Regions from separate parts of the Bacillus sp. WC2507 genome, predicted to be linked through region 2. Evidence: riboswitches for the same ligand, from Rfam matches in the RefSeq annotation. Region 2 holds a riboswitch; each other region holds the start of a gene.
The links. A riboswitch is a leader RNA that binds a small molecule or an ion and turns the genes downstream of it on or off. The one in region 2 is predicted to bind thiamine pyrophosphate.
Positions count from the first base shown of each region.

Region 1: linked by a shared signal. The riboswitch ahead of tenA (thiaminase II) and the one ahead of thiM (hydroxyethylthiazole kinase) in region 2 are both predicted to bind thiamine pyrophosphate.
Region 3: linked by a shared signal. The riboswitch ahead of tenA (thiaminase II) and the one ahead of thiM (hydroxyethylthiazole kinase) in region 2 are both predicted to bind thiamine pyrophosphate.

Region 1 covers NZ_JBQXPN010000001.1:3,108,066-3,110,344, reverse strand. Annotated here, with positions in the region: gene pdxR (MocR-like pyridoxine biosynthesis transcription factor PdxR) at 1-282, shown strand, start outside; gene ddlB (D-alanine--D-alanine ligase) at 287-1,201, shown strand; TPP riboswitch at 1,274-1,379, shown strand; gene tenA (thiaminase II) at 1,503-2,192, shown strand.
Region 2 covers NZ_JBQXPN010000001.1:5,208,529-5,210,807, reverse strand. Annotated here, with positions in the region: gene topB (DNA topoisomerase III) at 1-684, opposite strand, end outside; TPP riboswitch at 957-1,066, shown strand; gene thiM (hydroxyethylthiazole kinase) at 1,139-1,945, shown strand; gene thiE (thiamine phosphate synthase) at 1,962-2,279, shown strand, end outside.
Region 3 covers NZ_JBQXPN010000001.1:4,871,138-4,873,416, reverse strand. Annotated here, with positions in the region: gene ACUN28_RS25715 (SH3 domain-containing protein) at 1-609, opposite strand, end outside; TPP riboswitch at 879-990, shown strand; TPP riboswitch at 1,051-1,153, shown strand; gene tenA (thiaminase II) at 1,236-1,931, shown strand; gene ACUN28_RS25705 (ABC transporter ATP-binding protein) at 1,900-2,279, shown strand, end outside.

The DNA.
Region 1 (2,279 bases), 2.1 Mb from region 2:
GAGTTAGCTGTTAGGGCGTGTAACGAGTACATTCCGTTTCAAAGAATGACCGGTGATGGTGGACTTCATTTATTTATAGAGTTAGAAGAAAAAATTCATGCCCGTACTCTTTTGCAAAAGTGTTATGAGCAGGGGGTTACATTTTCTCCTGGAGATGTTTTTTATTCTAATGGAGAAGGAACGAACACTTTTCGATTAGGATTTTCACGTTTGAAAGAAGAAGAAATTGTTCGGGGAATCAAAATAATCGGTGATACAATAAAAAATGAAATTTGGAGTTGAGGAAATGAGAATTGGCGTTATTATGGGAGGAGTATCCTCTGAAAAACAAGTATCAATTATGACTGGAAATGAAATGATTGCACATTTAGATAAAAGTAAGTATGACATAGTTCCAATTACGTTAAACGAAAAAATGGATTTAATCGAAAAAGCGAAAGACATTGATTTTGCGCTGCTTGCATTACACGGAAAATACGGAGAAGATGGGACTGTTCAAGGAACGCTTGAAAGTTTAGGTATTCCTTATAGCGGGAGCAATATGTTATCTAGCGGTATATGTATGGACAAAAACATTTCGAAAAAGATTTTACGTTATGAAGGAATAGAAACACCAGATTGGATTGAACTTACAAAAATGGAGGATCTAAATCTTGATGAATTAGATAAGTTAGGATTTCCGTTAGTGGTAAAACCAAACTCTGGTGGCTCGAGTGTCGGGGTAAAGATTGTATATGATAAAGACGAATTAATTTCAATGCTGGAAACTGTGTTCGAATGGGATTCTGAAGTAGTAATAGAGAAGTATATAAAAGGTGACGAGATTACATGTTCCATTTTTGATGGAAAACAGTTACCCATCATTTCAATTCGACATGCGGCGGAGTTCTTTGATTACAATGCGAAATATGATGATGCTGGTACTATTGAAGAAGTTATTGAACTTCCAGCTGAATTGAAAGAACGTGTAAACGAAGCGTCACTGGCTTGCTATAAAGCATTAAAATGTAGTGTTTATGCAAGGGTTGATATGATGGTGAAAGACGGTATTCCATATGTAATGGAGGTTAATACATTACCAGGGATGACACAAGCAAGTCTATTACCAAAAAGTGCAGATGCAGCGGGAATTAATTATAGCAAACTATTAGATATGATTATTGAAACTTCATTAAGAGTAAGGGAAGAAGAAGGGTTTTAAGTAGCAGTATCATGAATACTTTTGACAGTAACATGAAGTATGTTATGATGAATACAATACGAAAATTAAATATTTATCCACTAGGGGGGCCTATTATAGGCTGAGATCAAATGGGAATTTGAGACTCTTAGTACCTGATCTGGTTAATGCCAGCGTAGGGAAGTGGGAAAGACATTGCTATTTCATGAATAAATACTGTCAATTTCACTTTCTTTACGCCTGTAAAGAAAGTTTTTTTATTTTACAGATTTAATAATTGTGGGTAAATACTTAAATTTTATACATTATGGGAGGGATTTAAATGAAATTTTCACAATCATTACGTCAAGAAGTAGATTCAATTTGGGAAGCTAGTTTTCATCACCCTTTTGTAAAACAACTTGGTGAAGGAACGTTAGATTTAGCTAGTTTTCGCTATTATGTGCTGCAAGATTCATATTATTTGAGTCATTTTGCTAGAGTACAAACTTTAGGAGCTGCAAAAGCACTGGAATTAGAAACGACAGCTCGTATGGCACATCATGCTCAAAATACATACGAGGCGGAATTATCTTTACATGAGAATTTTGCGAAGAAACTAGGGATAACTCAAGAAGAAAAAGATAGTTTTATCCCTGCTCCAACTGCATACGCTTATACTTCACATATGTATCGTGCTGCGTATGAAGGACATTTAGGCGATATCATTGCAGCAATTTTACCTTGCTATTGGTTGTATTATGAAATTGGTGAGCGTTTAAAAGAGTGTCAGCCAGAAGAACCAATTTATAACGAATGGATTTCTGCTTATGGATCTGATTGGTTCCGTACGCTAGTTGAAGAGCAAATTACAAGATTAGATACTATCGCTGAAAACGTAACAGAGTCTGACCGTAAGCGAATGAAACAGCATTTCATTATTAGCAGTCAATATGAATATTCATTTTGGGAAATGGCTTATACTTTAGAAAAGTGGCCAGTGAATACAGAAGTAAAAGATGTAATCGGATAAAGAATGGAAGTAATGTTATAGATAGGTATGGATAATACCTATCTATATATTTTTTCTTGTCAGATTTGCGTAAAGTCGATAGTGCTG
Region 2 (2,279 bases):
AGTTAGTTTTAACTGATTCGTTGTTTGAGCTTCGATGCCGTAGTAAGTTTGAGCTTTGAAGTTCTTTATTTCATCTTCACGATTAGCGATCATAGCGACAGTAGGTGTTTGAACACGGCCGCAATTCAGCTGGGCATTAAAGCGAGTCGTTAAAGCTCGAGTCGCGTTAAGACCGATATACCAGTCAGCTTCTGAACGTGCAACTGCAGAAGCGTATAAATTGTCATATGCTTTACCTGGTTTTAAATTAGCGAAGCCATCTTTAATTGCTTTATCAGTAACGGATGAAATCCATAGACGTTTGATTGGTTTGTTAACTCGAACCTTATCAATAATCCAGCGAGCGACTAACTCTCCTTCACGTCCAGCATCTGTTGCTACAATAATTTCAGTTACATCTTTTCTAAGAAGCTGACTTTTTACAGCATTAAATTGTTTCCCTGTTTGTTTAATCACCGTTAATTTCAAACGCTCTGGTAGCATCGGTAAATCTTCTAAATTCCACTTTTTATATTTCACATCATAGCTTTCTGGATCTGCTAATGTAACGAGATGACCTAAAGCCCAAGTTACAATATATTTACTACCTTCAAGGTAGCCGTTTCCTTTTTTATCGCACTTCAGTACGCGAGCAATATCACGTGCAACGGAAGGCTTTTCAGCGATTACAACGCTTTTTGACATATTTAAAACATCCTTTCAAATTTCCATACGTTAACTATAGCATACATCTTCTTGAGATTCAGTTTCGCTCCAGATTTGAACGTTTTTTAGTGGGATAACATCTGTTTGAAAGTGAATGATGGCGACAGAACATAATATGCACCATGATGAGACTATGAGAAATAGATACTTATTTATTATACGTATTGTTTTATTAGTTGCTTCTATATTAAATAGAAAAGTAAAGAACTTGTTATTTTACTAGAATAAGAGTAGACTTTGAAGTAGAAGAATACTAAACACATGGGAGTTTGTGGATGCAAACTGAGAGTATGACTAATCCGTCATTGACCATTTGAACCTGTTGGATAATGCCAGCGTAGGGAGAGTGTAAAAGCACATGTTCAGGCACTTTGCGTACGCGCAAAGTGTCTTTTTGTGTATCTCCCATCACTATAGTTAGGGGATGAGAATGATGAATATAAAAGAAATTAGTAAAGTAGTGGATTTGGTGAGAGAATCTAATCCGCTCGTTCATAATATTACAAATGTCGTTGTAACAAATTTTACAGCTAACGGTTTGTTAGCGTTAGGGGCATCGCCTGTAATGGCGTATGCAAAAGAAGAAGTAGCAGAAATGGCTAGCATTGCTGGAGCGTTAGTATTAAATATGGGGACACTTCGCCCTGAAGAAGTAGAAGCAATGTTACTTGCAGGTAAATCAGCAAATGTGAACAATGTACCAGTACTGTTTGATCCAGTTGGTGCAGGAGCAACATCGTATCGAACAGAAGTTGCGAGACATATTCCAGCTGAAATCGAGTTAGCGATTATTCGCGGAAATGCAGCTGAAATAGCGAATGTTATTAATGAGAGATGGGAAATTAAAGGAGTAGACGCTGGTGCTGGAAATGGTAATGTCGTAAGTATTGCAAAGCAGGCAGCAGACGAATTGAATACAGTTGCGGTAATTACTGGAAAAGAAGATGTTGTTACAGATGGAGAGCGAACTATTCTTATTCAAAATGGTCACCCTATTTTAACGAAAGTTACAGGTACTGGTTGTTTACTAACTTCTGTAATAGGAGCATTTGTAGCGATAGAAAAGGATTATGTAAAGGCAGCGGTAGCCGCATTAACATTTTATGGTGTAGCTGCGGAACTAGCAGCTGCCAAGACAGTGGAAAAGGGACCGGGTAGTTTCCAAATTGAATTTTTAAATCAGTTAGCGAATACCACTTCAGGTGATATTGAGAAGTATGGGAAGATTGAGATTATATAGTAAGGAGGGGAACTAGATGTCGCGGATTACAAAGGCTGAAATGTCTAGGTTATTATCAGTATATTTTATTATGGGAAGTAACAATTGTACGAAGGAGCCACTACGAGTATTGAGAGATGCACTTGAAGGCGGTATAACAATTTTTCAATTTCGTGAAAAGGGGGAAGGCGCTTTAACGGGAGAGAAACGCATTTGTTTCGCAAAAGAACTACAAGCAATTTGTAAGGAGTACGGTGTACCATTCATCGTAAATGATGATGTGGAACTAGCTCTCGAGTTAGATGCAGATGGCGTGCATGTTGGACAAGATGATGAAGGAATTACTTCTGTTCGT
Region 3 (2,279 bases), 340 kb from region 2:
ACCAAGTAGTGCACTACTTGTACTAGCGGTGCTACGTACATTAAGTTTAGGTGTTGCAACTGTGTATTTCGTATTATTTTGAACTGTGATGCCTTTTACTAAAGGCTGTGAACCATTAGACACGAATGCCTTTTGTACGTAACCTGTTTTGCCATTATGTAAAATTTTATACCAATCACCTTGTTCTTCTTGAATGGTAACGAATTTCCCATTTGGTAATACATCTAAAATTGAAGATTCTAAATTAGGTTCAGAACGAACGTTTAATGCATTGGCATTAACGATGTATTGATTATTAGATTGAAGTTTGTTTTTTAGTAGAATAGCATCTTTTTGTACGTAACCTACTTTATTATTAACAGATACTTTATACCAGCCATTAGTTGTTTCAAGTATGTTCACTTTCGTATTAAAGCGGATTGTATCAATTGATGAGCTATTTGCGTTATCTTTTGTATGTAAGGCTACTTGATCGACTTTTACATATCCAGTTTTTACATTAGATAATTGTTCAGCGTTGGCTGTTTGTACATTTGTTTCTCCCATAGAAGGAAGTAAAGAGGCAATTGCGACAGTAGTTGCTGTTAAAGCAGTAGCTTTCATATTCATATAATAGAGACCTCCTCTAGTTGTATAGTTGTAATTTTATTATAGTATAAAGATATAATATAGTGGGTGTATTCACATAAATGTAATATGAAATCAATATAAAAATAAATTTTTTGAGGATAATGATTCCTTTTTATCCAATTAATTAGGATAATAATTTCTAAGATAGAATATAAGTATTATATAGTTCCGTTATTTTGTTGACAATTGAGAAAATTAAAATAGTTGATGATGTCTTATTACGGTGTTATACTGACAGTGATAATTTCATAGTTTGCTAGGAGAGCTGGTGTTGCCAGCTGAGAGTAGGCCGTAAGCCTTTGATCCTTTTCATTACCTGATCTAGATTATGCTAGCGTAGGGAAGCAATTCGGACAATAATAATGAGTCCCCGTTTCTTTGCGTATAGAAACGGGGCTTTTTTATTTGAAAATTTCATATTGAAACCACTAGGGGTGCTTGTTGTGCTGAGAGAGGAATAATCCTTAACCCTTACAGACCTGATCTAGGTAATACTAGCGAAGGGAAGTGGAGCAACGAATAAATTATAATTTTATTTGCTGTAACCACTTCTTATTTAGAAGTGGTTTTTTATTTAGATATATAAATTGAAAGGGGATAGAGAAATGAAATTTTGCGATAGATTATTAGAAACTGTACAACCAGTTTGGGAGATGAGTCATAATCACCCGTTTGTAGTAGGTATGGGAGATGGCACGTTAGAAAAAGATAAGTTTCAGTATTATATTATTCAAGATTATTTATATTTGTTAGATTATGCAAAGCTATATGCGATTGGTGTTGTAAAAGCAACGAATCCACAAGTAATGGGGAAATTTGCTGAACAAATTGATGGCATATTAAATGGAGAAATGACAATCCATAAACAATATGCAAAAAGACTTGGTATTTCTATAGAGGAGATAGAATCTGCAAAACCATCTGCTAAAAATTTAGCCTATACAAATTACATGATGTCTGTATCTCAAAATGGCACGCTTGCGGAATTAATAGCAGCACTTCTTCCATGTATGTGGAGCTACTGGGAAATTGGAAAGCGTTTAAACGATATTCCTGGAGCAAGAGATCATGAGTTCTTTGGTGAGTGGATTCAAGGATATAGTTCGGAAGAATACGGTAGCCTTTGTATTTGGTTAATAGATTTATTAAATGAAATGGCAGTTGGAAAGTCTGACAAAGAGCTAGATCGATTAGAGGAGATTTTCCTATATTCCAGTCGATTTGAATATTTATTCTGGGATATGTCCTATCGTAAGGAGATGTGGGGATTTGAGGAGCAAGAACATACTACAGTTTCATAATGTTTCTTTTCATTATGATGAGAAACCAATCATCAAGGAATTAAATGCTTCTATACAAGATAAAGAGTTTGTAAGTATTATCGGACCGAGTGGATGCGGGAAAAGTACTTTATTTCGCCTTATTACAGGTTTAGAAGAAACAAGTACGGGACAGATAGAGCTGACAGAAACAAAGAGCCATCCTGTAGGGTATATGCCCCAAAAAGATATGCTCCTGCCATGGAGAACGATTATTGAAAATGCTGCCCTGCCGCTAGAGTGCCAAGGTGTACAGAAGAAAGAAGCACAAATAAAGGCAAAGGAACTGTTACATAAATTTGGCTTACAAGGGTATGAGACAAAATATCC